DNA from 2 places in the Pseudomonas sp. S9 genome. Region 2 is predicted to be linked to the other one. Evidence: riboswitches for the same ligand, from Rfam matches in the RefSeq annotation. Region 2 holds a riboswitch; the other holds the start of a gene.
The links. A riboswitch is a leader RNA that binds a small molecule or an ion and turns the genes downstream of it on or off. The one in region 2 is predicted to bind manganese.
Positions count from the first base shown of each region.

Region 1: linked by a shared signal. The riboswitch ahead of mntP (manganese efflux pump MntP) and the one ahead of PSES9_RS0109415 (TMEM165/GDT1 family protein) in region 2 are both predicted to bind manganese.

Region 1 is NZ_AFFX01000001.1:674,310-683,174, reverse strand. Features, by position in the region: gene nuoL (NADH-quinone oxidoreductase subunit L) at 1-1,770, shown strand, start outside; gene nuoM (NADH-quinone oxidoreductase subunit M) at 1,786-3,315, shown strand; gene nuoN (NADH-quinone oxidoreductase subunit NuoN) at 3,324-4,784, shown strand; gene mntP (manganese efflux pump MntP) at 4,844-5,407, opposite strand; yybP-ykoY riboswitch at 5,415-5,581, opposite strand; gene PSES9_RS0103115 (Na+/H+ antiporter family protein) at 5,755-7,077, opposite strand; gene PSES9_RS0103110 (NADPH-dependent FMN reductase) at 7,341-7,937, shown strand; partial or broken gene PSES9_RS25630 (PDC sensor domain-containing protein) at 8,165-8,865, shown strand, end outside.
Region 2 is NZ_AFFX01000004.1:78,516-87,380, forward strand. Features, by position in the region: gene PSES9_RS0109370 (hypothetical protein) at 1-84, opposite strand, end outside; gene PSES9_RS0109375 (hypothetical protein) at 465-749, shown strand; gene PSES9_RS0109380 (1-acyl-sn-glycerol-3-phosphate acyltransferase) at 911-2,074, opposite strand; gene PSES9_RS0109390 (CPXCG motif-containing cysteine-rich protein) at 2,229-2,411, shown strand; gene PSES9_RS0109395 (putative signal transducing protein) at 2,411-2,671, shown strand; gene PSES9_RS0109400 (SOS response-associated peptidase) at 2,739-3,356, shown strand; gene PSES9_RS0109405 (M48 family metallopeptidase) at 3,450-4,265, shown strand; gene PSES9_RS0109410 (NAD-dependent epimerase/dehydratase family protein) at 4,333-5,322, shown strand; gene PSES9_RS0109415 (TMEM165/GDT1 family protein) at 5,396-5,980, opposite strand; yybP-ykoY riboswitch at 5,995-6,191, opposite strand; gene PSES9_RS0109420 (class I SAM-dependent methyltransferase) at 6,358-7,356, opposite strand; gene PSES9_RS0109425 (2-hydroxyacid dehydrogenase) at 7,387-8,352, opposite strand; gene PSES9_RS0109430 (LysE family translocator) at 8,429-8,865, shown strand, end outside.

The DNA.
Region 1 (8,865 bases), on a different contig from region 2:
GAGAACCTCGCCGCATTGATTGGCGTAGGCTCGGTCGGCCTCAGCGCCCTTACGGCTGCCTGGGTCATCCTGCAGTTCAATATCAATCCACCGGCAGACGGCGTCTACACCCAGGTGCTGTGGCAGTGGATGAGCGTGGAAAGCTTCAACCCAAGCTTCACCCTGTACCTGGATGGCCTGTCGATCACCATGCTGGGTGTAGTGACTGGCGTAGGTTTTCTGATCCACCTGTTCGCCAGTTGGTACATGCGTGGTGAAGAAGGCTATTCGCGCTTCTTCTCCTACACCAACCTGTTTATCACCAGCATGCTGTTTCTGGTGCTGGGCGATAACCTGCTGTTCCTGTACTTCGGCTGGGAAGGCGTAGGCCTGTGCTCGTACCTGCTGATTGGTTTCTACTTCAAGCATCGCGCCAACGGTAATGCAGCGCTCAAAGCCTTTATCGTCACCCGTATTGGTGATGTGTTCATGGCGATTGGCCTGTTTATCCTGTTCCAGCATCTGGGCACGCTGAACATCCAGGAACTGATGACCCTGGCGCCGCAGAAATATGCCGCCGGCGACAGCTGGCTGTGGATTGCAACCCTGATGTTGCTCGGCGGTGCCGTAGGCAAGTCGGCGCAACTGCCGCTGCAAACCTGGCTGGCGGATGCAATGGCTGGCCCGACGCCAGTCTCGGCACTGATTCACGCCGCAACCATGGTGACCGCCGGGGTTTACCTGATCGCGCGGACCCACGGCCTGTTCCTGCTGACCCCGGAGATTCTGGAACTGGTGGGTATTGTCGGTGGCGTGACCTTGGTCCTGGCCGGTTTTGCGGCCCTGGTGCAAACCGATATCAAGCGCATCCTTGCCTACTCGACCATGAGCCAGATTGGCTATATGTTCCTTGCGCTCGGCGTTGGCGCCTGGGATGCGGCCATCTTCCACCTGATGACCCACGCCTTCTTCAAAGCCTTGCTGTTCCTGGCTTCTGGCGCGGTGATCAATGCCTGCCATCACGAACAGAACATCTTCAAGATGGGCGGGCTGTGGAAGAAGCTGCCACTGGCCTACGCCAGCTTTATCGTCGGTGGCTCGGCGCTGGCTGCATTGCCGCTGATCACCGCCGGCTTCTACTCCAAGGATGAAATCCTCTGGGAAGCCTTTGCCAGCGGTCACAGCTACCTGCTTTATGCGGGCTTGCTCGGTGCATTCCTGACCTCGATCTACACCTTCCGCCTGATTTTCATCACATTCCATGGCGAACCCAAGATCGAAGCCCACGCCGGGCACGGCGTTGCCCATTGGCTGCCGTTGACAGTGCTTATAGTGCTTTCGACCTTTATTGGCGCGCTGATCACACCACCACTGGCTGGCGTGCTGCCGGAAAGTGTTGGCCACGCAGGTGGCGATGCCCAGCACCGGCTGGAGCTGGCTTCGGGCCTGATCGCCATTGCCGGGATATTGCTGGCAGCGCTGTTATTCCTTGGCCAGCGCCGCGTTGCCAGTGCCATTGCCAGCAGTGCTCCTGGGCGTTTCTTGTCTGCCTGGTGGTTTGCCGCATGGGGGTTCGACTGGCTGTATGACTGGCTGTTCGTCAAACCCTACCTGCTCATTACGCGCCTGCTGGCTCGCGATCCTTTTGATCGCACGATCAGCATCATTCCGCGCAGCACACGAATCGCTCACCTGGCGCTGAGCCGCACCGTAACTGGTGGCCTGCGCTGGTATGCCATGTCCATTGCCGGGGGCGCCGTTCTCGTGCTTGCCCTGCTGCTTCTGAATTAAGGAAAACCGACAGTCATGATTCTGCCCTGGCTAATCCTTATCCCCTTTATTGGCGGCCTTTTGTGCTGGCAATTCGAACGCTACAGCAACACGCTGCCGCGCTGGATTGCCCTGTTCACCATGCTTTCGCTCTTTGTGTTGGCGCTCTGGCTGTGGATCACCGGTGACTTCACCCTTGCCCCAGCCCCGGGCGGCGATCCTGTCTGGGCGCACGAGTTCAAGATGCAGTGGATCCCACGCATGGGCATCACCATCCATTTGGCGATGGATGGCTTGTCGGTACTCATGGTAGTGCTAACCGGTCTGCTCGGCGTGTTATCGGTACTCTGCTCCTGGAATGAAATCCAGAACCGGGTAGGCTTCTTCCATCTCAACCTGATGTGGATTCTCGGCGGCGTGGTCGGCGTATTCCTCGCCGTCGACCTGTTCCTGTTTTTCTTCTTCTGGGAAATGATGCTGGTGCCCATGTACTTCCTGATTGCCCTGTGGGGACACAGTGGCAGCGAAGGCAAGACCCGGATCAACGCGGCAACCAAGTTCTTCATCTACACCCAGGCCAGCGGCTTGGTGATGCTCATCGCGATACTGAGCCTGGTATTCATCCACTTCCAGCAGACAGGCGACTGGACATTCAACTACGCCGACCTGTTGCGCACCCAGTTCGCCCCGCACACTGAATACCTGTTGATGCTCGGCTTCTTCGTCGCCTTCGCGGTCAAGTTTCCGGTGGTGCCCTTTCACTCCTGGCTGCCTGACGCCCATGCGCAAGCGCCAACGGCGGGCTCGGTCGACCTGGCGGGTATATTGCTCAAGACTGCGGCCTATGGCCTGATCCGCTTTTCCTTGCCGTTGTTTCCCAATGCATCGGCGGAATTCGCTCCGATCGCCATGTATCTGGGCGTATTTGCGATTATCTACGGCGCACTGCTGTCCTTTGCCCAGACGGATATCAAGCGCTTGATCGCCTACTCCAGCGTTTCGCACATGGGCTTTGTACTGATCGCCATCTATTCGGGCAGTGAGATCGCCATGCAAGGCGCCGTGGTGCAGATGATGGCCCACGGTCTTTCAGCTGCCGCATTGTTCATCCTCTGCGGTCAGTTGTACGAGCGCCTGGGCACCCGCGATATGCGTCAAATGGGCGGTATCTGGGGGCGCATGCCTTGGCTCCCGGCAATCAGCCTGTTCTTTGCCGCTGCAGCATTGGGCATGCCCGGCACGGGGAATTTCGTCGGCGAGTTCCTGATTCTCATTGGTAGCTTCCCCGGTGCCCCATGGGTCACCTCGATCGCAGCGACCGGCCTGGTGTTTGGCTCGGTCTACTCGCTGATCATGATTCACCGCGCCTACTTTGGCCCGAGCAAATCAGATGAGCCCTTGCTCGGCTTGAAAGCACGCGAGCTGACCATGGTTCTGGGTCTTGCAGGCCTGCTGGTATTGCTCGGCGTTTACCCGCAGCCGGTGCTCGACACCTCCGCCGCCAGCACCCACGGTGTAGTGCAGTGGATGAGCAGCGCGTTTAATCAACTTGATCAGGCTCGGTAAGCAGTTTTATGGACTTCACGACTCAACATCTACTCGCCCTGCTGCCACTGCTGATCACCAGCCTGACTATTGTCGCGGTAATGCTGGGGATTGCCTGGAAGCGCAATCACGCCATGACCTTTGGCCTTTCGGTCATTGGCCTGAACCTGGCACTGCTTTCAGTGTTTGCCGCCACCAGCGTTGCGCCATTACAGGTAACACCGCTGTTGATGGTGGACAAGTTCGCCTGTTTCTACATGGTACTGGTGCTGGCATCGACCCTGGCCTGCGTGACCTTGATTCATGCCTACCTGGGCGGTGAATCCGGCAAGGGCTATCCCGGAAACCGCGAAGAGCTGTACTTGCTGATACTGCTCAGCGCGGCTGGTGGCCTGGTCCTGGTCAGCGCCCAGCACCTGGCGGGGCTGTTTATTGGCCTTGAACTGTTGTCCGTACCAAGTTACGGGATGATCGCCTATGCCTTCTTCAACAAGCGCTCACTTGAAGCCGGCATTAAATATATGGTGCTCTCGGCGGCAGGCTCGGCCTTCCTCTTGTTCGGCATGGCGCTGCTCTATGCCGAGTCTGGCAGCATGAGCTTTGCCGGTATCGGTCAAGCGGTGGCCGGTGGCGCACCCAGCCTGTTGGTCGAAGTCGGCTTTGGCATGATGCTGGTCGGCCTGGCCTTCAAATTGTCACTGGTGCCTTTCCACCTGTGGACAGCAGACGTCTATGAGGGCGCTCCTGCTCCTGTCGCAGCCTTCTTGGCTACCGCGAGCAAGGTGGCGGTGTTCGCCGTGCTGTTGCGCCTCTACGAGGTTTCGCCCGCTGCAAGTGGCGGCTGGCTGACAGAGTTGCTGACGGTTCTCGCCATCGCGTCGATACTCTTCGGTAACCTGCTGGCGCTTCTGCAAAACAACATCAAGCGACTGCTCGGTTATTCATCCATCGCTCACTTCGGTTATTTGCTGATCGCCCTGATTGCCAGCAATGGCCTGGCAATTGAAGCGGTGGCGGTCTACCTGGCCATGTATGTGCTGACCACCCTCGGCGCCTTCGGTGTTATCACCCTGATGTCGACGCCCTACAAAGGCCGCGATGCAGACGCTCTGTACGAGTACCGTGGCCTGTTCTGGCGCCGCCCCTACCTGACCGCGGTCCTTACGGTGATGATGCTCTCGCTGGCCGGTATTCCGCTCACCGCAGGCTTTATCGGCAAGTTCTACATCATCGGTGTCGGTGTCGAATCGCAGCAATGGTGGCTGCTCGGTGCACTGGTGCTCGGCAGCGCGATTGGCGTGTTCTATTACCTGCGGGTCATGGTCACCCTGTTCCTTGTCGAACCAAACCTGCATCGCCACGATGCGCCATTCGACTGGGGCCAGCGTGCCGGCGGCGTGATGCTGATGGTGGTTGCCTTCCTGGCATTCTTCCTCGGTGTTTACCCGCAGCCGTTGCTTGTGTTGCTGGCGAAGTTCAGCATCGGCTAGGCCTGTACTGCTGTACAAAAATGGAGACCCTTTGGTCTCCATTTTTGTTTACGCCCTGATTACACCGTCAGATGCTCGTAAAGAATCGCAGCGCCGATCAACACAAGCACAACGCCACCAATCATTTCCGCACGCTTGCCAACTGCATTGCCGAGCACACGGCCAAGCATCACGCCAATAGTGACCATTACCGTCGTGGCAAGACCGATAGAGGCTGCCGCCACCCAGATATTCACATCGATAAATGCCAGGCCCACGCCGACAGCCAAGGCGTCGATGCTGGTGGCAAAGGCGGTCACTGCCAGGATCAGGAATGAATGCTGGCTAGGCTTTTCGAGCGATTCGTCATCGTGATGGAGACCGTTGTAGATCATGTGCAGGCCCAGCACCAAGAGCAAGGTGAAGGCAATCCAGTGATCCCAGCGCTCAACGTATTGGCTGGCAACCTGGCCAATGCTCCAGCCAATGACTGGGGTTATTGCCTCGATCACACCAAAGATCAGGCCTGTACGCAGGGCTTCGCTTAAACGCGGGTTATGCAGGCTTGCGCCTTTACCAAGGGCCGCTGCAAAAGCGTCCGTTGACATGGCCATGGCAAGAAAAAACAAGGAAATGGGATTCACGGTTAGAGTCCAGTCGGGCTATGAGACAACGACGCAACCACACGCCCGACTTCAGGCATGGATGCATCGCTGGTCTCGCCAACCAGAAGGTGTTCGTACCACGGCATGCTGCCGAGAATGTTGATACGAACGCTCTACGACCACAGGTCAAGAGCAGGCTACTCCCCAACAAGGAATGCCACTATAGCCGCCTGGGGAGAAAATGACCACGCTCAACCCCCAACCGGCTGCTGGTGAGTTGGGCTGTTGAACCTGGAACGGGTGCCGCAAACCGATATAAAAACGCGGCGGCCAATTGCTTGGGCGCCGCGCTAATTCATCTTACAAGCCGACTGCTGGACAATGCATCACAACACCATCGCCGCAATCCAGCCGAATACCAGCAAGGGAATGTTGTAGTGCAGGAATGTTGGAACAACGCTGTCCCAGATATGGTTGTGCTGGCCGTCGACGTTCAAGCCCGAGGTCGGCCCCAGGGTTGAATCGGATGCTGGTGAACCTGCATCGCCCAAGGCACCGGCAGTACCAACGATGCTGACAATCGCCAGCGGGCTAAAGCCCAGTTGCAGGCCCAGCGGCACGAAGATCGCGGCGATAATCGGCACGGTCGAAAACGATGAGCCGATCCCCAGGGTAACCAGCAAGCCGACCAGGAGCATCAGCAATGCGCCCACACCCTTGTTATTGCCGATTAGTGCTGCGGCATCGTCAACCAGGTGCTTGACGTCACCAGTGGCCTTCATCACCTCGGCAAAACCGGCGGCGGCAATCATGATGAAACCGATCATGGCCATCATCTTCATACCTTCGGTAAACAGGCCGTCGGCCTCTTTCCAACGCACCACGCCAGATACCGAAAACACCACGAAACCGGCCAGCGCACCGATGATCATCGAGTCCAGCCAGAGCTGTACGACAAAGGCCACGGCCACAGCCACCGCGGCCACCAGCAGGCTGCGCGGGTTGTATTTAACCTCGACACTCTCGACCTGTTCGATCTTCTCAAGGTCGTACACACGTTTTTTGCTGTAGCTGAACAGCACCGCGACCAAAAAGCCACAGAACATCCCCAGGGCAGGCAACACCATGGCATGGGTCACACTGATACCAGTGACATCAACCCCAGCCTTGGCAACGTTTGCCAACAGGATTTCATTGAGGAAAATCCCGCCAAAACCAACCGGCAAGAACATATAGGGCGTGACCAGGCCAAAGGTCAGCACGCAGGCAATCAGACGCCGGTCGAGCTGCATTTTGCTCAAGATATAGAGCAGCGGCGGCACCAGCAGAGGGATAAAGGCAATGTGAATCGGCAACACGTTCTGCGACGCAATCGCCACGCACAGCAGCAAGGCGATCAACAACCACTTCAATGCCCCCGTTGCGCCACCTTGGTCCTTGTTACCAACCAGGGCCACGGCTTTATCGGCAAGCGCATGGGCCATGCCTGACTTGGCGATGGCCACTGCAAAGGCGCCCAGCAGCGCGTAAGACAAGGCAACGGTGGCACCGCCACCCAGGCCGTTATTGAAAGCCTCTAGCGAGCCATTGAGGCCAAGGCCGCCAATCATGCCACCGGCCAATGCGCCGACGATCAACGCCACCACCACGTGCACCCTGCACAAACTGAGGACCAGCATGATGCCGACCGCTGCTATGACTGCGTTCATCAATTGCTCCCTAGAGCTCGACTAAATAATGGGTCTGGAAACGCCTTCGATTCGGCGATCCGCAAAAAAAGCCGGGTACTCTGCCCCATGCGCTCCGGGCTGTCAAAACTTCTTGCCGACTGGCGCCTGATCGGCGATTTCAAGCGGTAAAAATCAGTATTACCAAGGGTTTGGCCTGATCAGCCAGTGCAATTGTCGCCTGCATACTTGATGTACAGACCACTAACTCGCTAGCCTGCGTTTTTCTACTCAGGGAGTGATGCATGCTTAATATCGCAATTGTCGCGGGTTCGAGTCGCAATAACAGTCAATCGGGAAAGGTGGCGCGGTTTCTTCGCAAGCGCCTGATGCAAATGAACCTGACCAGCGAAGCGCAAAGCCAGGTCATCGACCTGGGTCTTGCGCCCCTGCCGCTTTGGCCTGCAGAAGATGATGGTCCCTGGGGACTTTACAGTGAGCAACTCAAGAGTGCTGACGCCGTTATCATCGTCGCCCCCGAGTGGAATGGCATGGCTTGCCCGGCGATAAAGAACTTCTTTATCTACGCCAGCAAAACCGAACTCGCACACAAGCCAGGGTTGCTGGTCGGGGTTTCGTCAGGCATTGGCGGCAGTTCCCCAATCAGTGAACTGCGCGCTTCGAGCTACAAGAACTGCAGGCTGTGCTATCTGCCTGAACACTTGATAGTGCGTCATGCCGAGCAGGTTTTGAACATGCCCGAGCCACAGTCCGAAGATGATCAACGCTTACGCGCACGGATTGATTACAGCCTCGACATCCTCGGCAAATACGCCCAGGCTCTCAAGCCTGTCCGCGAGTCCATCGACATGACCCAGGCAGCATTTACCAACGGAATGTAAGCCGCCTACCTGTAACAACAAGCCATGACAGCCCGGTTAACTCCGGGCTTTTTATTATTCACAGGTGCACCCGACACCAGAACAGCTTATTTCGAGACTTGAAAAACCATTTTTGCCCGCCCCCGCTGCCCAGACGCAATAAAACCGTCACCCAGGTGAATTTCCTATAAAGAAATAAAGGACCTAGCCGATAGTCCGGTATCAAAGGTTTTCACAAGGGACACTGCATGATGTTCAACCGGCTCTCAATCCAACTCAAAATCACTTTGCTGGCAGGTCTATGCCTGGTTGCGATTGTGACCTTGTTGGTAGGTGCATCACTTTATCAAGCAAAACAGAGTGCCGACCTGGTCAGCTCATCAAGCAGCGAGATGCTTAAAGACAGTGCCGAGCTACGTCTCAAATCGCGCGGGGAACTGCAGGCAATCCGCATCCAGCGCTATTTCATGGACTCCTATCAATACGGCAAGGGGTTTTCCCGGCAGATCTTGTTCCTGCGCGAACAAGCCGAGAAACGCTTCCTCGATGCCTTTGACCTGCGTGAAGACCTTACCCGCCAGGTACGTACAAGCCTTGAAGCCAACCCGGCGATTCTCGGCCTGTACCTGATATTCGAACCCAACGCCCTCGACGGCAAAGACGAGTTGTTCTCCGATCAGGCTGAGTTGGGTAGCAATGAAAAAGGTCGGTTTTCCTTGTACTGGTCGCAGTCCACGCCAGGCCAGCTGGAGTCGGAAACCCTGCCAGAGGAAGACCTCAACAAAACCGAGACTGGCCCTAGCGGCGATCCTTACAACGCCTGGTACACCTGCCCGCGCGACACTGCCCAGGCATGCGTACTGGAGCCTTACTTCGATGATGTTGCAGGCAAGCAAGTGTTGATGACCAGCATTGCATTTCCGCTACAAGTCGAGGGCAAAGTAATAGG
Region 2 (8,865 bases):
GAAAGAAAGCTCGTCGATCACATCGTCCACTTCGTCCAGCGATTCGATCATGTAATCGTGGTCAACAGGTTGTGGGTTGAGCATGACAGTTTCCTCTTCTCTAACCTAGGAGGCGCGCCGCGCAGTATTGCGTGAGTGCGTAGCATGGAGGATTCAAACATTAGGCCAGTTATATGACGATTTTCAGACAGCTTTGATCTGAAATTTTCATTCGTCGGAAGTGAATCATCTAAGCGACGGGTTCGCGTAAACTGCAGCGCTTTATTGCGGGCCTTTCAGGGCGTCGAGGGCTTTGATGCCGATGTTCAAGCCCCGCTGAAACAGGGCTGCAGGCAGTTCGATCCAATGGTCTCAAGCGTAAATGGCGTGACCTGGTCCAGGCTTTTTCGGCAGTTTCGGGGTGATTTGTCCCCTTGCTGGTGCAGGCGATTGCAAGTTGCACCAACTTAGATGTGGAGATGTGGATGTTCTTGCAGGCGTTATGGTCGTTGTTTTTGGCATATCCAGGGCGAACGCTTAATAGCTTGGCGTTGTTCTTTGCCCTGGCTGGCGCTGCGTTGCTACTGATGACCCGTTTCCGTGAGCAGCGTGCGTTGGCGCGTATGGCCGGCTGCGATGCAGAGGAGCAAGCTGATGGTGCGGCAATGATTGAGCTGCCGACCCAGCGTTTGAATCCGTTTTTTTACAGCTTCGCCAGTGCGGCGCTGGTGCTCGGCTTGCTTTTGTCCGAGTTGAGCACACGATTTTAGGACATCTCTGAAAACAACCGCGCGGGCCAATGTTGATCCATCCCGTTGCTTGTCGTGCCTTGTCCGGTTTTCGCGAGCTCGCTATTCAAGGGGCTCCTTTGGTGTTTCCAGAGTCAAAAAAGGCAGCCATCAGGCTGCCTTTTTTGATTAAGCGCACTGGCTTATAAGGCCAGCCCCGCCTTGACCCGGTATTGGTTGCGTACCGGGTTGGCGTATTGCAGGATCAGGTACGGCTGCTGTTCAGCCGGGCAAGCGGCCAAGCGCTTTTGCCACTGCTCTTTGGCAGTATCAAGCTCGTCCTTGCCGAACAGTTCAGCAGCTGTCGGCACCTCTAGTTGTGGGTCACGTTGGGCCCACATTTCGTAAGCCAGGTAGTGGACCGGGAACAAGCGGTAGTCGCCGAGGATGCATTGATCCATTTTTAGCGCCAGTTGCTTGCTGTCTTCGCACTCGTCTTCTATCGGCTTGCCAAAGTGGATATGCACGCGACCTTTGTAGCCTGTGATGCCCAGTGCGATGCTCAGGTCATCTTCGCCCGCGGCCTTTTCATAGCTGCCGGTGGTTGCGCGGATATACAGCTCGCGTGCTTTCGCCAGATCGCAGGGATCGTATTCATAGCTGATCGACACCGGGGTCAGCTTCAGTGAGCGGATCACGTCACCGAACGGCTCGGTTTTGCGACTCATATGAAACATCTTGAGGATTGCCGAGTCAGTTCTGTCGTCACCGTCCTTGGCACGGCCTTCGGCCTGGGCGATCCAGATCGATTCGCAGTCATTGACAATCGAGTGGCTGATATAGGCCGAGAGCAATTGGTAGGCTGCCATTTTCTCGCGGCGGCCACTGATCGTGCGGTGCACGATAAAACTCTTATTAAGGCGCATCAGGTCGCTGACGAAAGGCTTTTGCAGCAGGTTGTCGCCAATCGCGATTCGTGGTGTCGGTAGGCCTGCGTGGTATACGGCGTAGTTGACGAACGCCGGGTCCATGACGATGTCGCGGTGGTTGGCAAGCAGTAAATAGGCACTGCCGCGCTTGAGCCCTTCAACACCTGAATAGGTGACGCCGTCGGTGGCATCTTCAATCGAGCGGTCGACATAGGGCTCAACTTTGTCCTGCAGCGCAGAGACAGAATTGACGCCAATAAACTCTTTGCGCAGCCGATAGGCTATAAGTGGTTTAAGCAACCAACCGAATGACTTGGCCAAGCGCGGGAAACGGAACTGGGTGAGGATGCCGAGAAATACGTCGTCCGCAAGCAAGCGCGCCAGAACGGCGGGAACTTCTGCGTCGGCGTAGGGCCGTATGGAATCGAATTCGCCCATCATGATCTCATGTGATTAGCTGGCAACCTGCTGCCAGGCTTTGAAGTAAAGGTCCTGCAAGTACTGCGAATCTGCATCGAGGCGCATATCAACAGTAAGTGCATGGGCTTGCAATAGACCCGCCATTATACGCTCAAGTCACAAGGAGGCTTAGATGCTCGAAAGTCAGATGTATCAATGCCCGTATTGCGGTGAGACCGTTGAGGCCTTGCTCGACCTGTCCGCGGGGGATCAACAGTATATTGAAGACTGCGAAGTGTGTTGTCGGCCGATTGTCTTTGACCTCTCGACTAATGGCGAGGACTGGACATTGGATGTCAGAGGGGAGAATGACTGATGCAACGGATCTATGAACCGCAGGACCTGATCGAGGCTGAGCTGTTGCTCGGCATGCTCGCCAGCGAAGGGATCGAAGCCTTTATTTCAGGGCAACACCTGGCCGGGGCTGTTGGCGAGTTGCCAGCCAGCGGTTTGCTCGGGCTGATGGTCAATGACCGGCAAGCCGGGAAGGCACGCGAGCTGATCACTGCGTACAATGGCGCACAACCGCTACCGGGTGATGAGCCCGAGAGTTATCTGGGCGAACTGGTCTGTTAGAGAAGCTCGTCAAACCCGGCATGCCATGCGCAGCATTGCATGCCCTGCTGTTCAATTGAGTCAAACCATGTGTGGACGTTATGCCTTTTTCCGTTGGTCGCCGGCGTTTTCCGGGTTGCCCGGTTTTCCATCGGACCAACAACCACATTGGAGTATTTCGCCCAACTCCCAAGTGCTTTTGCTGCACCGTGAAGCCGGCGAGTCAAGGCTTAGTCGCGTGCGTTGGGGCCTGACCCCAGCCTGGTTGACCGATCTCAGTAAAACGCCTGCCCAGGCGCGTGCCGAAACCGTCGCCGACCAGCCAATGTTTCGTGATGCATTTCGTCAACGTCGAGGATTGCTGCCCGCCAATGGGTTTTACGAATGGCGTGGTAACACTCGCAAGCGTCCATACTGGCTGGCGGGTGATGCGCCGACCTTGTATTTCGCTGCACTTTGGGAGGCGTATCCAGTTGATGGGGCAGTTTATCTAAGCGCTGCTGTGATTACCCAGGCTGCGGCCAACCAGCGTCGACCACTGATTTTGAATGAGGCCCAGCAGCAACTCTGGCTTGATGAACAGACGCCCCTGGATGTGCTGTTGGACATACTCAACAGCCCGCAACCGCAATTGCGTGAGCGGGTCCTGGCGAATCTGGTCAATGATCCAAAGCTCGATGCCCCCGAATGCCTGACCCCGGCGTAATTGCGCTGCAACCGCTGCCTGCCTGATGTTTTTACAGTTGCTCGGCGGCGCGGTGCGGCCTAGCATATCGGCCCTACTCAAAGGAGATTCAGGATGAAGAAGTCGTTGTCCGTAACGGCGCTCGCTGCGGCCCTGCTGCTGGCAGGATGCCAAGCTGTGAACACCACCAGCGGTGGTGCCGTGGGCGTCGATCGCAAGCAGTACATGTTCAGCATGCTCTCGAGCGAGGAAGTCAATCAGTCTTACGCACAGACCTATAAAGAGACAGTGACTGCAGCTTCAAGCAAGGGCAAGCTGGAAAAGAACACTGCCGATGCCAAGCGCTTGCAAGCCATCGCCAATCGTTTGATCAAGCAAGCGCCGAACTTTCGCCCTGACTCTGCGCAGTGGCAATGGGAAGTCAACTTGATCGATAGCCCAGAACTGAACGCGAATTGCGGCCCAGGCGGCAAGATTATTTTCTACAGTGGCCTGATCGAAACATTAAAACTGAGCGACGACGAAATTGCTGCTGTCATGGGCCATGAAATTGCCCATGCCCTGCGTGAGCACGGGCGTGAAGCCATGTCCAAGGCCTACGGCATAGAGATCGCCAAGCAGGGGGCAGGTGCATTACTGGGGCTGAGCCAGGATGTCATGGGGCTTACCGACTACGCCGTGCAATATGGCATGACGCTGCCCAATAGCCGTTCAAATGAAAACGAAGCGGACTTGATTGGTCTGGAACTGGCCGCGCGGGCCGGTTACGACCCGAACGCAGCCGTCAGCCTGTGGAACAAGATGGCCAAGGCCAGTGAGGGCGCGCCACCGGAGTTCATGAGTACTCACCCTTCATCAGATAGCCGTATTGCCTCGCTGAAGGCAGCTATTCCGAAGGTTATGCCGCTGTATCAGCAGACCAAGCACTAACCCTGTGAGGTAAATTGCCCTGCGAGCGCTTAGCTTCTCAGGGCTTTCTATCGGCGAAGGTGATGTTGTGAAGTACGCAGTCATTGGCTCTACCGGTTTACTGGGCCACCACGCCGCACGAGCCATTCGTGCGGCTGGGCATGAGTTGGTGCTGATTCATCGGCCGTCATCACGTATCGAGCGACTTGCCTATCTGAACCCCGAATATCGAGTTGCCGATCTGTTTGATCATGAGGCACTGGCTCAGGCGTTAAGGGGCATTGACGGCGTCATCTTTAGTGCGGGCTATTATCCGACTCGGCCCAGGCGCTGGCAGGACGACGTATCGAGCGCACTCGACCTCAACAGTCACTTCTATGCGGCGTGCCTGGCTGCCGAGGTGCCACGTATTGTCTACACGGGCGCGGCAATCGCCTTGCCGCGTCATCCTCAGGGTGAGCCTGGACATGAGGGCTTGTTCTACTCATCCATGCCGAGCTGGCGCAACGGCTATCTACTGAGTAAATGGGCGCTTGATGAACAAGCCCGTGAGCAGGCTCGCAGCGGACTGCCGGTGATAACGGCGATTCCGGCCATGACCTTGGGCGAATACGATTATGGTCCAAGCACGGGCCGCATGATCACCGCCATCGCCAAGGGGCAAATGACGCGCTATGTGCAAGGTGCGCGCAATGTGATCGATGCGGCCGAGGCTGGGCGCGGGCTTTTGCTGGCGCTGGAGAAGGGGCGCTTTGGCGAGCGTTATCTGTTGACCGGCGAAAACATCATGCTGTCCGAGCTTAGCGCGAAAATTGCCCGGCAATTGGGCGTACCGGAACCCAAGCCTGTGTCGTTGAGAGTTGTGCGGGTTATTGCTGCCTTGGGGCGTGTTGGATATCGGCTGACGGGTAGGCTGCCGTTACTCAATGACACCACAATCGCGGTGATGGCTGGGGGACAGTTTCTCGATGGCACCAAGGCCCGTGAAGAGCTGGGTTTTGTCGCCGAGCAGTCACTGGATAAGACGTTGCTGCGCGCTATCCAGTGGTTTCGAGACAATGGCTATATCGATAAATAACTGCGCTGGTTCAGGTGGTGCGGCTGGCTGTCTTCGGTAGCAGCACCACCCGGATCTATTGCCCAAGGTGCGATTATAGATAGCCGCTGAGTTTCAGTGCCTGGTAGGCCGCGTACAGCGCCAGAACCGCAAAGGCGCTTGCCGCCAGGCGACGAATCAAAGTCAGAGGCAGGCGTTCAGCAGCAAAGTTACCCACCAATACCACGGGTACGTTAGCTACCAACATGCCCAATGTGGTGCCGATCACCACCAGGGTCAAATGAGGGTACTGCGCTGCCAGCATCACGGTCGCGACTTGGGTCTTGTCACCCATTTCGGCCAGGAAAAAAGCGATCAGAGTCGTCAGGAAAGGACCATAGCGCTTGAGGCTAGAGGCTTCGTCGTCATCGACCTTGTCCGGCACCAGGGTCCACAAGGGTACGGCGATAAACGAGACGGCAAGCACCCAACTGAGCGTCGCGGGGGAGAAAAGCCCGGCTACCCAGTTGCCTACGGCTCCGGCGACAAAGTGATTGGCCAGGGTGGCGACTATGATGCCTGCGATAATTGGCCAGGGTTTACGAAAACGTGCCGCCAGCAATAGCGCGAGCAGTTGTGTCTTATCGCCGATTTCAGCCAGGGCGACGATCAGGGTAGGGACGGTTAGGGATTCAAGCATCAAGCTTCCTAAGGGGCGGGTCAAAACGGCTATGACACGTACGACCTCCCCGCCCCGGGTAAGGTGTGCGTGTCATAGGTCTTGTCAAACCGCTGGCCGCTTGGGCCTGGGTCGCACTCGCCATGGCCTGTTGGCCAAGTATGTTGACGAGCGCCGGGCAAACGCGCTGCTGGGCAGGGCTTGCGGGAGACTACTCCCCTAGGACGGCGGGGATTCTGCCAGAGAAGGATGTGAAAAACAACGGCGCCTGCCGAAGCACTGCTAAAGACGCTTATGGGACCTATCGGTTTGGCGTGCCCGACTTTAGCGGAGCTGTTTCTGTCGCTCGTAAAGCCGATTCACAACTGGCAATGGATGGGCCTCGGGGAGGCCGCGCGTCATTTTTTTCGTGCGTCGTAGATACGAAACCCCTTGGCTTCATCCAGGATTGTGCAAGCGCCCAGGTGTTGTTCGATCAGGGGTGGGTACTTCAGGAAACTGTTCGCGACCAGGCGTAGCTGACCATTGGCGTCAAGGTGTCTGGCAGCCTGGCGCAGCAGGTTTTCACTGGCCTGGTAATGGGTGTGCACACCTTGGTGAAACGGCGGATTACTGAGGATGGTGCTCAACCCAAAGGGGGCGGCATCGATTCCGTCGCCGCAAATAACCTCGGCCTCCAGGTTGTTGTGCGCCAGGGTCAGGCGGCTACTGGCAACGGCAAAGGCATCGACATCCAGCATGCTGATCCGGCTGTCTGGATAACGGCGTTTCAGGGCTGAGCCGAGTACCCCGGCGCCACAGCCAAAATCGAGCATATGCCCCGGTTGCAGGCCATCCAGGTGTTGGAGTAGCAACTGGCTGCCCACATCCAGGCGGCCGTGGCTGAACACGCCGGGCAAGCTGGCGACTGTTAATGGGCCATCTGCCAGTTGCAGGCTGTAGTACTGCGCCAGTGCCTCCAGGTCGGGGGCGGGTGGCACGTTATCGACTCGGACTTGCCAGAGCTGGCAATGACGCGCGCTGTCGAGTTTTCGTGGTTTGCCGAACGCCGCCATTTGCTTGGCTGCGCGTTCAATGCCGGCACGCTTTTCGCCGACCAGAAATAAATCGCCGCCAGCCAGTTGAGCCGCCAGGGCACTGAGCAGGTATTCGGTCAGGTCACGGGACTTGGGCAGGAACAGCACCGCTGCTGGTGCTGCTACTGGCGCAGGGGTGACACCAAAGTGATTGCGCCCGGCAAAACGTGATTCAAGCAAACCATGGTCACCTGCGTGCCAACTCCAACTCCGGGCATTGGGTAAATGCCCGAGCAGGTCATCGCTGGGCAGTCCCGCCAAGAGCAGTGGGCCAGCAAACAACTGTGCCTGTCGCAGCAATACTTCACTTCGCGGGTCCATGGTCGCTCCTCGGTGTAAAAGGCGCGCAGCTTAGCTGACTACGCGGCGCGCTGCACCGCTGAAAAATGCCTGAGCATTTTCTGCCATCTGTACCACGATACGCTGGCGTGCCTCTTTGCTACCCCAGGCGCTGTGCGGGGTGATAATCAGGCGTGGAATGTCTCCTGCCAGTAATGGGTTATCGCCGCTGGGCGGCTCCTGGGTCAGGACATCGGTGGCCGCGCCACCCAGGTGACCGCTGCGCAAGGTGTCAGCCAGGGCTTGTTCATTGATCAGGCCGCCACGTGCGGTGTTGATGATATAAGCGGTTGGCTTCATCAATTTGAGTTGTTCGGCGCCGAGCATGTTTTCAGTATCGGCATTGAGCGGGCAGTGCAGGGTCAGCGCATCAACCTGGGGCAGCAGTTCGGCCAGTGGCAGGCGATCAGGGCGGGCCGGGCGACCAGGAATCTGCCCAATCAGAATACGCATGCCAAAGGCCTCTGCCAGTTTGGCCACGGCACCGCCCAGTTCGCCGTGGCCGAGTACGCCAAGGGTCTTGCCTTCGAGTTCGACGATCGGATAGTCCAGCAGGCAGAACTGTGAAGATTTCTGCCACAGGCCTGCCGCAACATCGCGTTGATAGTCGGGAAGTCGAGTCGCCATGGCCAGTAAGAGCATCAGGGCGTGTTGCGCGACTGAAGGCGTGCCGTAGCCTTGGCAGTTGCACACGGTGACTCCGTGCTCGCGCGCGGCCTTCAGGTCGACGTTATTGGTACCGGTGGCAGAGATCAGAATTAACTTGAGGTCAGGGCAGGCAGCCAATGTTTCAGCGTTGATGACGGTCTTGTTGATGATGGCGACCTGGGCACCCTGCAAGCGTTCAATGATCTGTTGCGGCGTAGTGCGATCATGCACGCGGATCTCGCCAAAGGCCTGTTGCAAAGGCGCCATATCGAGGTCGCCGAGGTCAAGAGAACTGTGGTCGAGAAATACTGCGAGGTGACTGTTGCTCATCAGCTGTACCTTTATCTGGCGGGTAGAAAGGGCGTAGTCTTGCGAGATTAACAGACTCATGGGAACTAAGACTGCCATGTATTGGGCCGAGTTTTTTACCGTAGCACTGATTCATCTACTGGCCGTTGCCAGCCCGGGGCCGGATTTTGCAATTGTCGTGCGCGAGAGCGTTGGCTTTGGGCGGCGAGCAGGGATTTACACTGCCTTGGGTGTGGGCGTTGGTATTTTTGTCCACGTAGCTTATTCGTTGCTCGGCATTGGCCTGATCGTATCGCAATCGATCGTACTCTTTAACGCCTTGAAGTGGCTGGCGGCAGCTTATCTGCTGTATATCGGCATCAAGGCACTGCGTGCTAAACCGGCAGATCCGGCGAGCCTCGATCTGGATAAACCGGCTGGTGAGCGCAGCGCGCGCGGCGCCTTCGTAACAGGGTTTGTGACCAACGGACTCAACCCGAAAGCCACCTTGTTCTTCCTGTCGCTGTTTACCGTCGTGATCAACCCGCATACACC